2 regions of the Streptomyces sp. NBC_00287 genome follow, and region 1 is predicted to be linked to the other one. Evidence: riboswitches for the same ligand, from Rfam matches in the RefSeq annotation. Region 1 holds a riboswitch; the other holds the start of a gene.
What was found. Region 1 has a riboswitch for FMN ahead of ribB (3,4-dihydroxy-2-butanone-4-phosphate synthase). Riboswitches for the same ligand answer to the same signal wherever they lie in the genome.
Positions count from the first base shown of each region.

Region 2: another riboswitch for FMN. It lies ahead of OHT76_RS07640 (riboflavin synthase); the one in region 1 lies ahead of ribB (3,4-dihydroxy-2-butanone-4-phosphate synthase).

Region 1 covers NZ_CP108053.1:816,839-824,036, reverse strand. Annotated here, with positions in the region: gene OHT76_RS04105 (S8 family serine peptidase) at 1-1,383, opposite strand, end outside; gene OHT76_RS04100 (AfsR/SARP family transcriptional regulator) at 1,663-2,379, shown strand; gene OHT76_RS04095 (isoprenyl transferase) at 2,555-3,325, shown strand; gene sigJ (RNA polymerase sigma factor SigJ) at 3,334-4,272, opposite strand; gene wrbA (NAD(P)H:quinone oxidoreductase) at 4,435-5,049, shown strand; FMN riboswitch at 5,195-5,323, shown strand; gene ribB (3,4-dihydroxy-2-butanone-4-phosphate synthase) at 5,443-6,108, shown strand; gene OHT76_RS04075 (glycosyltransferase) at 6,205-7,198, opposite strand, start outside.
Region 2 covers NZ_CP108053.1:1,684,839-1,692,036, reverse strand. Annotated here, with positions in the region: gene OHT76_RS07655 (ROK family transcriptional regulator) at 1-1,148, shown strand, start outside; gene OHT76_RS07650 (SDR family oxidoreductase) at 1,173-1,916, opposite strand; gene OHT76_RS07645 (chitinase C-terminal domain-containing protein) at 2,006-4,327, opposite strand; FMN riboswitch at 4,519-4,649, shown strand; gene OHT76_RS07640 (riboflavin synthase) at 4,799-5,392, shown strand; gene OHT76_RS07635 (nicotinamide mononucleotide transporter family protein) at 5,389-6,030, shown strand; gene OHT76_RS07630 (bifunctional 3,4-dihydroxy-2-butanone-4-phosphate synthase/GTP cyclohydrolase II) at 6,027-7,198, shown strand, end outside.

The DNA.
Region 1 (7,198 bases):
GCCGCCGCAGTCGGGGCAGGAGGGACGTACGCCCTGCTCGACCGGGACGGGCGCAGGTGAGGGGGGCTGAGCCACTGGCGGTGCCGGAGCGACGTCGCCCTGGGGAACAGGCGGTGCCATCGCCTGCACGGCGGGCTGGACTCCGGCCTGCGGCACCGCTTGCTGAAATGCCGGCGCCGCGACTTGCTGGGGCGCCTGCGGCATTGCCTGTTGAAATGCCGGCGCGGCCTGGGGGACGGCGGGGGCCGTCTGGGGAACCGGCGGAGGGAGCGTGGGCGGCGGAGGCGGCTCGGCAGGCGGTGTGACCGTGGTGGCAGGAGGCGGGGCCGCGGCCGCGGACAGGCCCTCGGGCGTCTCCCCGGCGTGCGCGTGTACGGCGTTCGTGTCCATGACGATGGCTCTTCCTTTCGGTTCGGCGTAGGTCGTCCGAGGCGTCGAGGGGCCGACGGTGATGCTCACGGGGTCGCCCCGCACCTCCTGGGGGACGACCGAGCCCCTCTCCCTGATGAGGTCGAAGGCGCGCGCTGCCGCGAGCCGGCCGCCGAGGAGTCGACGGCACTTGGGCGCGTCGTCCGGGGCGCACGGCGGGCGGCTCGCGGAGGCGAGGATGGCCCGGCCGGCGGCGAGCGGGTCCGGTTCACGGCCCTCGGCGATCTGCTGGGCCACGAGCAGTGCCGCGACCCCGGTGACCGCCGGGGTGGCGAAACTGCTGCCGGTCAGCGCGGCGACTCGGCCGCCGGGGACCGCGCCCTCGATGTCCCGGCCGGGAGCGAGGACGCCGTTCGTCCGGTAGGCGGGCCCCCAGTTGTTGATGTCCAGCGGTTCGCCGGCGGCGTCGGTCGCCCCGACGGCGAGCACGGACGGCGTGGCGGCCGGAGCCTGGAGGCAGTCGCAGCCGTCGTTGCCGACCGCCGCGACCACCAGCACCCCGTTCTCCGTGCACCGTCGAAGTGCCCGCTCCAGCATGGCCTCCGCCCTGCCGTCCGCACTGCGCTCGCCGCCGCTGATGTTGATGACGTGGGCCCCCGCCTCCACGGCCTGTTCGACCGCCCGGGCGAGGTCGAGCTGTGGCACCCGGGCCACACCTCCGTCCGGGGACTCCCGGAACACCGGGAGGACGAAACCGCGGCACCGCGGCACAAGGCCGGCCACCGGAGATCCGGGCTGTCCGAACAGAAGGCTGGCGACATGGGTGCCGTGCAACGACATCGGTCCGGAACCGGCGGCGTCCGGCACGAGCGTGGCCAGGCGGGTGAGATCCGCTCCCGCGAAACACGGATGCGCGAAGTCGACGGGCCCGTCGAGCACGGCGACGGTGACCGCCGGTGTGCCCAGAAGTCCGGCCTCACCGGGAACCGCGCGCAGTACCGACCGGACGTCCATCCGATCCTCCGTTCCCCAGACCTCGTGATGCTTTCCGTTGCGAGTCAGGTTTCCCACAAAGATGTTCCTCGGATATTCGATGGAATATGGAACATTTATTGATGGCGCATCTTTTGGGCGTTCGCGGAGCGTTCAGAATGCGTTTTCGGTGTGTCGCGAAATTATTTATCGGGTCTCGGATCGATGATTCTTGAAGTACCTGATGCGGCGGGCGTGCCTGGTCCGACGGGGTTACAGCGGTTGCAGCGGAAAAACGCGTCGCGCACAGTGTTAGCTGTGATGAACGCGGTACGTGTCGAAATCCTGGGTCCATTTGAATTAATCCGTGGAGGGCGTTCGGTCGCCGTCCCGGCGGGGGCTCAGCGTCTGCTCGCCCTGCTCGCCGTGCGCGGTGAAGGGATTCACAGACGGGCTGCCGCGGAGCAGCTCTGGCCGGAGTGCACTCCGCTGCGGGCCGCGGCCAACCTGAGGTCGGCCCTGTGTCAGAGCCGGAAGATCGGCCCGAAGACCGTGGTCGTCAGTGAAGGTCACCGTCTCGCGCTGTCGTCCTGCGTCTCCGTGGATCACTGGGAGGTGTGCGCATCCGCTCGCCAACTCCTGGAGCCGGAGGACGGGCTGCAGGCCACCCCCGCAGACCTCGACCGGCTGGTCGAGGATCTCGGCCGGCCATTGCTGCTGGGGTGGGACGACGAGTGGCTGATACTCGAACGCGAACGCTGGGACCAGATGCGTCTGTACGCGCTGGAGAGCCTGGCGCAGCACTTCCTGGCCCTCGACAGGTTCCTGGCCGCGCACCAGGCTGCCCTCGCCGCGACCGCCGTCGACCCGTATCGCGAGACCGCCCACCGCATCGCCATCGAGGTCCACGCGGCAGAGGGCAATGTCGCCTGCGCGGTCAAGCACTACTTGGATTACCGCAGACTTCTGCAACAGGAACTCAGGGTCTCGCCGTCCCAGCGGATGACCGAGCTGATCCGGGAGCTGACGACGGCCTAGGGGGGTGCCACAGCCCGCACGGCTCAATCGTCCGAGCAGCTGAAGTCCCGTTCCGGCGCTCGCGCAAGTCCCCCCCACAGGCGCCCGAACAGCGCCGATGGCTCAAGCTCCGTGCCGGGCGATACGGTGGCCCCCACTAGCGGTTGGTGGGGACGAAGGGACATGGCACGTGGCCTTGAGGGCGCTTCGGTCGGCATTGGAAGCCCTGTACGTCAGACGGCTGGCGCGCAAGCTGGAAGGCAAGCCGCGTCCACGGCACGTCGCCATCATGCTGGACGGCAACCGCCGTTGGGCCCGCGGTGCCGGGCACGACGACGTCCGTGAGGGCTACCGGGTGGGCGGTGCGAAGGTCGGCGACTTCCTGCGCTGGTGCGACGCCGCCGACATCGAGCACGTCACGCTGTGGATGCTCTCCGACGACAATCTCCACCGGCCCCCGGCCGAACTCGGGCCACTGCTCGAAATCATCGAGGAGACCGTGGCGAGCATCTGCGCCGCCGACGAGGACTGGCAGGTCGAGGTCATCGGCGCGCTGGACCTGCTGCCGGGGGAGACCGCACGGTCCCTGAAGGACGCCGTCACGCGTACCAGCGGCAGGTCGGGCCTCAAGGTCGACGTCGCGGTCGGCTACGGCGGGCGCCGCGAGATCATCGACGCGGTCAGGTCGGCCTTCGACAAGCACGTCTCCGCCGGAGGCGACCCGCTCGAACTGGCCGAGAACTTCGACCTCCAGCACATCTCCGACAACCTCTACTCCCCGGCGGGCCCCGACACCGACTTCATCATCCGCACGTCCGGCGAGCAGCGGCTGTCCGGCTTCCTGCTCTGGCAGTCCGCCTACGCCGAGGTGCACTTCGTCGAGGTCCTGTGGCCGGCCTTCCGTGAGATAGACCTGCTGCGCGCGTTGCGTTCGTACGCGGTGCGGGACCGGCGCTACGGCAGGTGAAATGAGCGTCAACTGTCCCTCCACAGCCGGAGCTTGTCGGGATTGAGCACCGACCAGATCTGCTTGATCCGGTCACCGGCGATGTCGAACGCCAGCACCGACACCGGCACGCCGTCCAGCTGAGCGACCAGACCGGGCTGACCATTGACCATGCTCTCCACGAGTGTCAGGTCGGGCACCGCGTCCCTGCGCCCGGCGAAGAACCATGCGATCGCCTCGGCACCCTCGATCGGGCGGAGCACCGCCTGTACGAGTCCGCCGCCGTCGCCGGTCGCGGTGGCGTCCGGGGCCAGCAGCCCGATGAGCGCCTCGATGTCCTTGGCCTCCCATGCCGCCTTGAAGGCCCGCACGGTATCGGCGCGCCGGGCCGCCGGGACCGCCTCCGACTGCGACGCGCGCAGACGACGGCGGGCCGAGGAGGCCAACTGCCGGCACGCCGCTTCCGTACGGCCGACGATCGGGGCCACTTCGGCGAAGGAGTAGCGGAAGACGTCGTGCAGGATGAACGCGACGCGTTCAGCCGGAGTCATGCGCTCCAGTACGACGAGAAAGGCCATGTTGATCGACTCGTCGAGGGTGACCCGGTCGGCCGGGTCGACGACGGCGGCACCCGGCCGCCCGCTGATCCACTCGGTACGGCCGGGCAGCGGCTCCGGAACCCACTCGCCGACGTAGCGTTCCCGCCGGGCGCGTGCCGAGCCGAGCAGGTCGAGGCAGATCCTGCTGGCGACCGTGGTCAGCCAGCCCCCCGGCGACTCGATGGCCTCCCGCTGCTGTGGGGTCATGGCGTACCAGCGTGTGTACGTCTCCTGTACGACATCCTCGGCCTCGGTCACCGAGCCGAGTAGCCGGTAGGTGAGATTGATCAGCTGTCGCCGCTCGCTCATGATCGCGCTCAGGCTCGGATCGTCGGGCCGCGTGTGCTTGGCCCCGGATGCGTGGGTCATGGTCTCGCCGACTCCCTCGGTCACTCGGTCCCCCTTCAGTTCGACGAGATACGGCGGCGAACTGTGAGGTGGGCCGGTCGCCTCACATCGCGCAGGGCTGTGTCGTCGTACCCGATGAACACAACGCTAGCCAGGCCCGGTTCGGGCCGAGGGAGGGAACCGATGTCGGAATCCGTGCATGTCTCGGTCATCTACTACAGCGCCACGGGCACCGTGCACGCCTTGGCGCAGGCGGCAGTTGAGGGAGCGGAGAAGGCCGGCGCACAGGTGCGGCTGCGCAAGGTGCCCGAGACGGCCCCGCAGGAGGTGATCAACCTCCGGCAGGAGTGGGTTGAACACCTTCAGGACACCGCCGAGGTCGCCAACGCGAGCCACGACGACCTGGAGTGGGCCGACGTGGTGCTCTTCGGCACGCCCACCCGCTTCGGCAACCCGGCCAGCCAGCTGAGGGTGTTCATGGAGAGCACGGGACCGCTGTGGTTCCAGGGCAAGCTCGCGGGCAAGGTGTACTCGGCCTTCACCGCCTCCAACACCGCCCACGGCGGCCAGGAATCCACCCTGCTGGCCCTGGGGAACACCTTCTACCACTGGGGCGGCATCATCGTGCCCCCCGGCTACACCGACCCCGTTCAGTTCCAGTCGGGCAACCCCTACGGCACGTCCCATGTGGCGGGCGACGGTGCGCCGGGCGACGTCCAGTTGCAGGCGGCCCGGCACCAGGCCCGCCGTACCGTGGAGATCGCGGCGGCACTCAAGGCAGGTCGCGCGGCGGCCTGAATGCCGGCAGACGGGGGGAAGTGCCAACCCCGTTGCGATACCCGGAATCGGCTGAGAAGTTGCGTTTATGAGCCGAAGCGGTGTGGAAGAGACTGGCGCGGCAGATAGGGCCGTGGCAGCATGGAGCCGCCAAATTTGATCCACACAACGCAAGCGGGGTTCGGTGAAATTCCGAACCGGCGGTGAAAGCCCGCGACCCGGTCGAAGCCATCGACCGGTTGACCCGATGGAATTTCGGGGCCGACGGTTAAAGTCCGGATGGGAGTTTGCGTGTAGTGGCATTCTGGCGTTCACCGGCGCGTTCACGCGTCCGGTGCGCCCTGGGCTGTCGCGCTCTTCCGCTCCTGACCTCGTTCGCGCTTGGTGCAGGCCATGTCGGAGGAGGAGACGGGGATGTTCCCACTCGAGACCATCGAGGAAGCAATCGACACCGTGCGGGTCGGAAGGCCGGTCGTGGTGGCGGACGACAACAACCGGGAGAACGAGGGCGACCTGATCTTCGCCGCCCAGCACGCCACGCCGGAACTGCTGGCTTTCATGGTGCGCCACACCTCGGGATATGTGTGTGCTCCCTTGACCCCGCAGGACTGCGACCGCCTCGAACTGCCGCCGATGCACTCCGTCAACCAGGACCGGCGCGGCACGGCGTACACAGTGACCGTCGATGCCCGGGAAGGCGTCACCACCGGAATTTCGGCCGCCGACCGCGCCCACACCATCCGGCTGCTCGCCGACTCGGGTACCTCGGCCGGCGACCTGTGCCGACCGGGCCATGTGGTTCCGCTGCGCGGCGCCCCGGGCGGCGTGCTGCGCCGTACCGGACACACCGAGGCGACGCTCGATCTCGTACGCCTGGCCGGCTGCCGCCCGGCGGGTGTGCTCTGCGAGTTGGTCAACGACGACGGCTCCATGAAGCGCCTGCCCGATCTGCGCCGCTTCGCAGACGAGTTCGGACTACCGCTGATCACCGTCGCCCAACTGGTCCAGTACCGCCACAAGATCGGCGACACACACGACGCCCCCCGCCCCGGCGACCTGGCCGTGGGTGCCGCCCGCTGAGCCGTCGTAGGGCTCATCGGCGGCGCCACGGATTCGGCCGTGGCGCCGCCCGACGTGATCCGGCTCAGCGGGAGCCGAGAGTGACCGGCGCGCGCCTCAGACGGCGTCGAGCAGCAGCTTCGCCGCCGCCGTCGTCCCGTCCGTGCGGACCCTCTCGGCAACATCCTTCGCCCGTGCGGTCGTCTCCGGCGCCAGGGCCACCTGAAGTGCGGCCGACAGGGACTCGAAGGTCGGAGTCGGGCCGTCGTGCGCGACGCCGATGCCCAGGTCGGCCACCCGGCCCGCCCAGTACGGCTGGTCCGCCAGCTGGGGGACCACCACCTGAGGCGCGCCGGACCGCGTGGCCGTCGTCGTGGTGCCCGCGCCGCCGTGGTGCACGACGGCGGCCACCCGACCGAACAGTGCCTGGTGGTTGACGTCGCCGACGACGAAGCAGTCGTCCTGGTCGTCGACCGAGGTCAGGTCGGCCCAGCCGCGGGACAGCAGCAAGCGGCGGCCCTGCGCCCGGACCGCCTCGACGGCCACCTGGGCGACATCCGCCGAGCCGTGCATGGGCATGCTGCCGAAGCCGACGTACACCGGCGGAGCCCCGGCGTCGAGGAACGCCGTCAACTCGGCCGGGAGCGGCGCGAGATCGGGCACGACCCACGCGCCGGTCTGGACGACGTCCAGCTCGGGCGCCCCGTTCCAGGGATCCAGCACCGGGTCCGTCGCCAGCCACGGGCGGTCACCGATGACGTAGTCGCGGACTCCGTCCACCGGCGGCAGGCCGTTGGCCACCCGGTTCGTGTTGAGCGCTTCGCCGAACAACTCGTCGACGCTCTGGGCGTCCAGGTCCCACAGCGCTCGGTTGTCGGTCACCTCCGGCGGGAAGGACCGACCCCGGTACGCCAGCGGCGGGCGGTGCGGCGACGGCAGGGTGATCTGCTGGAAGGTCACCGACACGGAGGGGATGCCCACCTTCTCGGCCACCGACAGCGCACCGGCCGCGGCGGGCATCGCGCCGGTCGCCACCAGGACATCGCACCCCTCGGCCGCCGCGACGACCGACTCGAACTGGCTCGCGATGATCTCTGCCGCGCGCTGCGGC
Region 2 (7,198 bases), 870 kb from region 1:
TCGCCCTGCGCCTGCTCCAGGAGGAGGGCCCCTTGACGGCGGGACGGCTCAAAGAGCTGACCGGCCTCTCCCGGCCGAGCGTGGCCGACCTCGTCGACCGCCTCACCGCCGCCGGACTGATCGAGGTCGTGGGGGAGTCGGGGGAGCAACGACGCGGGCCCAACGCCAAGGTGTACGGCATCGTCGCCGCGCGGGCCCATCTGGCGGCGCTTGACGTACGCACCGAGGGTGTCGCCGTGGCCGTGTCCGACCTGGTCGGCGAGGTGCTGGCACAGGCGTCGGCGCCGATCGACGGGGGCGTCGGGACGGGCCCCGCGGTCGAGCAGGCGGTGGCCTTGGTGGAGCGGGCGGTGAAGGAGGCCGGCGTGGACCGGCCGCACACGGTCGGCATCGGCGCGCCGGGCCTGATCGACCCGGCGACGGGCGAACTGCGCAGCTCCACGGGCCTGCCGGAATGGCACCGCCGTCTGGTGGCGACCCTTCAGGAGCGGCTGCCCCAAGCGCGGGTGAGTGTGGAGAACGAGACGAACCTGGCGGCACTGGCGGAACAGCGCGACGGAGCCGCGGCGGACCGCGACACCTTCGTCCTCCTCTGGCTCGGCATGGGCGTCGGCGCCGCGGTGGTCCTGGACGGCACCCTGCGCCGGGGCGCCTCGGGCGGCACGGGCGAGATCGGCTTCCTGCCGGTACCGGGCACGACGGGCCTGCCGTCGGCGACAGGCTGCGACGGCGGCTTCCACTCCTTGGCGGGGGCGGGGGCGGTCGCGCAACTGGCGGCGGAACACGGAGTGACGGCACCGGAGGCCCAGGGCGAACCACATGCGGCGACGCTGGTCCGCACGGCTGTGAACTCGGCGGACGACCCGGCCAACGCCGCCTTCCTGAACACCCTCGCGGACCGCCTGGCCCTGGGCGCCGCGGCGGTCATCTCGGTCCTCGACCCCGGCTGTGTGGTCCTGGCGGGCGAGATCGGCCGAGCGGGCGGGGAGGATCTGGCTGCACGCGTCCAGGACCGCCTGCTCCACCTGTCCCCACTACCGACGGAGGTACGGGCAAGCACGCTGGGAGGCGAGGCGGTGCTACGGGGTGCGCTACTGACGGCGCGGGACCGGGCTCAAGAGGAACTGTTCGCTCCGCCCGTGCGCTAGGAGCGGCAGGGGCGAGGAACGCTGTCAGCGGCCGAAACGTACCGCCAGATACTCCTCGAACGTGCCCTTCCCCACCGCATGCTCCGGCGCCAAGTGGCCTCCTGCCCGGAAGGCCCGGTACGCCTTGCCCGCCAGAGGGACGCTCACCACCCGACGTTTCCGCCCCGTCGCCTTCAGGTACGCCCGGGCCAGCGACTCGACGGAACGTACCTCCGGCCCCGCCATGTCGTCGACCCGGCCCACGGGAGCAGCGAGCGCCAGTTCGACCAACCGGTCCGCCACCTCCGCCACATCGACCGGCTGGTCCCGTACCCCGGTCGGCAACAGCATCACCGGAGGCTTGGCCAGGACCCCGAACACCTGCACAAGCAAGTCGTGGAACTGCGTCGCCCGCAGGATCGTCCAGCCGACGCCCGAGTTCTCGATCAGCTTCTCCACCGCGAGCTTGCTCCGGTAGTAGCCGAACGGCACCCGGTCGACACCGACGATCGAGATGTAGACCAGATGGCGCACACCCGCCCCTCGCGCCGCTGCGATCAGATGCTCCGCTGCCTCCTCGTCCCCACCACGCGGCGAACTCGCGCAGTGCACGATCGCGTCCGCACCGGAGACGGCCGCATCCAGCCCGGGCCCACCCTCACGCAGATCCACGGCGTACGGCTGCGCGTGCCGACTGAGCACGCGCACGTCGTGCCCGTCCGCCCCCAACCGCTCCGCGACGAGCCGCCCGAGGGTTCCAGTACCGCCGGTCACCAGAATCGTGGTCATGCCCAGCATCCTGCCAGAGCCGGGAGTTGAAGGCCCGGCGGCGGGCAAGGGCCGTCGTCACCGCCGCCGGGCCGGTCCGAGCGCGGGGCTCAGCAGGCGCCGAGGTCCTGCCACACACCCCATTCACCGGTGGTTCCGGGCTCCTCGCCCTTCGTCCACCACTTCGCCTTCCACGAGTGCCCCTTGTGGGAGACAGTGCTGCCCCCGCCGTACTCCGTACTCGCGCTCCAGGCCGGAGTCGTGCAGGAGCCGGTCCCCTCGGACGGAGTCGGTGAGGGCGAAGGCGATCCACCGCCCGGCTCCACCACCGAAGTCCCCCGAGCCAGATCCCCCGCCAGCGCATACGTCGTCCCACCGAACGTCACCGTCCAGTTCGACGGAGTCGACACCGGCAGGTAGTACACGAAGTCCAACTCCACCGACGCCCCGGGCGCCAGCGTCTGCCAGCTGGGCAGCTTCAGCGAGACCCGGTGGTAGTCGCCCTTCAGCCCACCGACATTGCTCCCGGTGTGATCGCTGCGGATCACCGAAGTACCCCACCCGGACTGGTCCTTGGCGTTTCCGGGCGCCGAAGTGCCGTAGTCGAAGCGGAACTCCGTGCCACCCGGCAGCGTCGCCGACGTGTTGTTCGTGATCTTCAGCTTGGGGCTGATCGGGTAGTTGGAGTCACCCAGCGGGAACTGCCCGAACTCCACGTCGATGTTCAACGCCTGGCTCGGCAGATCGATCGTCGACCGCTTCGCGCCGTACGGGGAGGCCGACTTGAACTTCTCGTACATCGCGGTCGTCAGCGTCGACCCGGGCTCGTACTGCCCCTTGGCCGCGTTCCAGCCGTAGTCCCCGGCCAGCTCCCAGACCATCGTGCCGCCGATGCCGTTCTCGACGACATAGTCGGCCTTGGCGTTCACCGACTGCTCGTCCTCGGTCGACAGGAACACCTTCTTCTCGGCGTTCCACAGCCACGGCGCGACCAGTGTGGAGTCGTACTTCCGGGCGTAGGTGCCGGTCAGCCGGGTGTCGGCCGGGAAGCCGTACTCGGTGACGTAATCACCGACGACGCCCTTCTCCAGGTTCTTGGCGTGCCACATCGGGTTCGAACCCGCGGGCGACTCCTTGCCGTTGGTGTCGAGGTCGTGCCAGAGGTTGTCGATGCCCACGGCCCCGTCACCGCACTTGGTCAAGCCGGAGCCCGCCGGACAGGTCGTCGAGGACGCCTTGCCCCAGAGGCCGTCGGTCCCGCCGGTGACGTTCTTGAACCCCCTTGTGTAATAGGGGAGTCCGATGTTGATCCGTCCGGCCGGCATCGAACCGCGGAAGTAGTGATACGACCAGTCGGTGTTCAGATAGCCGATTCCGCCGTACTGCGAGGTCGAATACACGCCCGCGGCGGCGAGTTCGGCGTCCTTGCCGTCGTCGAAGAGCGAGGCGTTCGGGCCGACGTATTCGTTCCAGGCGCCATGGAGGTCGTACGACATGATGTTGACGTAGTCCAGATACTTCTGGACCTGGAAGGTCTCCATGCCGCGCAGCAGGTATCCGGAGGAGGGTGCCGCGACCGAGAGCAGATAGTGCTTGCCGTCCGCCGCGCCCGCGCGGTCGAGCTTCTCGCGCAGGGACTTCATCAGGGCCGCGTAGCCCTTGACCAGGCCGGCTCTGCGGGCGTTGGAGAGGGACCAGTCGAGCGGGTTGCCCGCGTCCTTCATCGTCGTCGGGTACTCGTAGTCGATGTCGACGCCGTTGAAGCCGTACTTCCTGATGAAATCGACGGCGGAATTCGCGAAGGTGTCGATGCCCGCCTGGTTCACCGAGCCGTCGGCGTTGGTGGCCATCGAGTAGAAGCCGCCGGAGTTCACCCGCGTGCCGTCGTCCGCGAAGTAGCCGCCGGTCTCGGCCCAACCGCCCACCGATATCAGCGTCTTGACGTTCGGGTGCTGCTTCTTGAATTTGTTGAGCAGATTGAAATGGCCCTTGTAGGAGAACTCCGGGTCCATCTCCGCGCCGCTCACGCCCGGCCAGGTCGTCCCGGTCGCCGCGTTGGTCGCGCCGTCCGCGCCGACGGAGATCTTGTTCGAGCCGTCGATGTGCGCGAACGCGTAGTTGAGGTGGGTGACCTTGTCCCACGGGATGTCCGGCGCGAGATAGGCGGGCGTGCCGTCCTTGCCGGTGCGCCAGCCGGTGAAGTAGCCGATCACCCGGCGCTGGTGGTCGGCGCCCATCTTCTCCCGGCCCTCGGCGTCGTAGACCGCGCAGTACGGGACATCGGCGCCGGGCGTCTTGTAGAGCCCGTCGGGGCGGCAGGACTCCTGGTCGGCGGCGTGCGAGACGGTGGCCGGGAGCCCGGCGAGGACCAGGCCGGCGACCGCGGCCACCGCGGCGAACAAGGCGGGTCTCGCTCGGTTGCGTGACAGCAAGTCGGTTCCTCTCCACGGAAGTTGCGCAGACAGTAGGGAGGACTAGACCAATGAGTCAATAGGTATGGACCAATTCACGGATGGACCAATGTGCCGATGTAGATGTCCAGGCATGCATCCTGTGAGCCAGCCCACAGCCCTCACCCGCATGGACGTCGATCGGGCGTGGCACACTGGCCCTGTACCAGAAGCAGCGCACTCCGGGGTCGGTGAAAGTCCGAACCGGCGGTTACAGTCCGCGACCCGGTCGCCTCCAGCGGCCGGTTGACCAGGTGAAATTCCTGGACCGACGGTTAAAGTCCGGATGGGAGGCAGTGCGCGGCGGGCGGGCATTCGTGCGCGCCGCCGATATGAGCTCGTCCCCTGCGGACGGGTCTGTCCGGCGTCGCTCCCGGTGTCGTCGTCCGTGTCTCTGTCGTTCTTCGACAGCCCCGGAGTCCGTGCCCCCATGAGGCAGGGAGGACCCGGGAAGTGTTCACCGGAATCGTCGAAGAGCTGGGCGAGATCACCGCCGTCGAGAACCTCGGCGACGCCTGTCGCTTCCGTCTGCGCGGCCCCGTCGTCACCGACGGCGCCAAGCACGGTGACTCCATCGCGGTCAACGGCGTCTGCCTCACGGTCGTGGACCACGAGGGCGACGAGTTCACCGCCGATGTGATGGCCGAGACCCTGAACCGCTCCAGCCTGGGCGCCCTCGACATCGGCTCCCGCGTCAACCTGGAGCGCCCCACCGCGGTCGGCGCGCGCCTCGGCGGGCACATCGTGCAGGGCCATGTCGACGGCACCGGCGAGGTGCTGGAGCGCAAGCCCTCCGACAACTGGGAGATCATCAAGATCTCGCTCCCCGCGGACCTCGCCCGGTATGTCGTCGAGAAGGGCTCCATCACCGTCGACGGCATCAGCCTCACCGTCGTCGACGCGGGCCCCGACTACTTCACCGTCAGCCTCATCCCCACCACCCTCGCCCTGACCACGCTCGGCATCAAGCAGCCCGGCGACCCGGTCAACCTGGAAGTCGACGTCGTCGCCAAGTACGTCGAGCGGCTCCTCGGAGCGACCAAGTGAACTGGCTCAACTCCGAGGCCTTCGTCCTGTTCGGCCAGCACATCATCTGGTCGGACATGGTCGGCAACACCCTGGGCCTCATCACCCTCGCCCTCGGCTTCCGCCGCTCCCTGTGGACCTGGCCGGTCCAGTTCCTCTCCGGCCTCGTCCTCTTCGGCGCCTTCTACGGCCATCTGACCGGCAGCGCCGGCAAGCAGGTCGTCGTCATGGCCGTCGCGCTGTACGGCTGGTGGCAGTGGAACCGCGGCACCGCCCGTGCCGAGGACGGCAAGGTCGCCGTCCGCTTCGCCACCTGGACCGAGCGCGGTGCGATGGCCGCAGCGGCCGCCGCCGGCACCGTCGCCGTGGCCCTGCTCTTCAAGGCGTACCCGAGCCTGTCCTGGGACCCTTGGCCGGACGCCTACATCTTCGTCGGCACGATCGTCGCCATGTACGCCCAGGCCCGCGGCATGGTCGAGTTCTGGTTCGCCTGGCTCCTCGTCGACCTGGTCGGCGTCCCGCTGAACTTCGCGAACGGCTACGCCTTCTCCGGCTTCGTCTACGTCATCTACGGCGCGCTCGTCCTGTGGGGCATGCGCGACTGGTGGCTGCGCTCCCGCAGGGACACGCGGCCCGTCCTGGAAGGAGCGCCCGCGTGAGCACCTCACCCGTTCTGTACAGCACCGACAACATCGAGGACTGGTCGCTCGACCCGGTCGAGCAGGCCATCGCCGACATCGCCGCCGGCCGCCCGGTCGTGGTCGTCGACGACGAGGACCGGGAGAACGAGGGCGACCTCGTCATCGCCGCCGAGAAGGCGACCCCCGAGATCGTCGCGTTCATGATGAGCGAGTGCCGCGGTCTGATCTGCGCCCCCATGGAGGGCGAGGAGCTGGACCGGCTGCGCATCCCGCAGATGGTCGAGAACAACACCGAGTCCATGAAAACCGCGTTCACAGTCACGGTGGACGCCTCGGGCGCTCACGGTGTGACCACCGGTATCTCGGCCTCGGACCGCTCGACCACGCTTCAGCTGCTGGCGAGCGGCGAGTCGGGGGCCGACGACTTCGTCCGCCCCGGCCATATCTTCCCGCTGCGCGCCAAGCCCGGCGGCGTCCTGGCCCGCAACGGCCACACCGAGGCCGCCGTCGACCTCGCCCGTCTCGCGGGCCTGCGCCCGGCCGGCGCCATCGTGGAGATCGCCGGCGAGGACGGCCGGATGCTCCGCCTCCCCGAGCTGATCCCGTTCGCCCGCAAGCACGGCCTGACGATCATCTCCATCGAGGACCTGATCGCCTACCGCCGCTCCGCCGAGCCCACCGTCCGCCGCGAGGCCGAGGTCCACCTGCCGACCTCCCACGGCACCTTCACGGCGTACGGCTACCGCTCCACCGTCGACGGCGTCGAGCACGTCGCCCTGGTGCACGGCGAGATCGGCGACGGCGAGGACGTCGTGGTCCGCGTCCACTCCGAGTGCCTCACCGGCGATGTCTTCGGCTCGCTGCGCTGCGACTGCGGCCCCCAGCTGGACGCCGCCCTGGACCGCATCCAGGAAGAAGGCCGAGGAGTGGTGGTCTACCTGCGCGGCCACGAGGGACGCGGCATCGGCCTGCTGTCCAAGCTGCGCGCCTACGAGCTCCAGGAGCGCGGCCGCGACACCCTGGACGCCAACCTGGAGCTCGGCCTGCCCGCCGACGCGCGGGACTACGCGGCCGGCGCCCAGATCCTCGAGGACCTCGGCGTGCGCAGCGTGCGCCTGATGACCAACAACCCCGACAAGACCGACGCGCTCGTGCGGCACGGCATCAAGGTCACCGACCGGGAGCC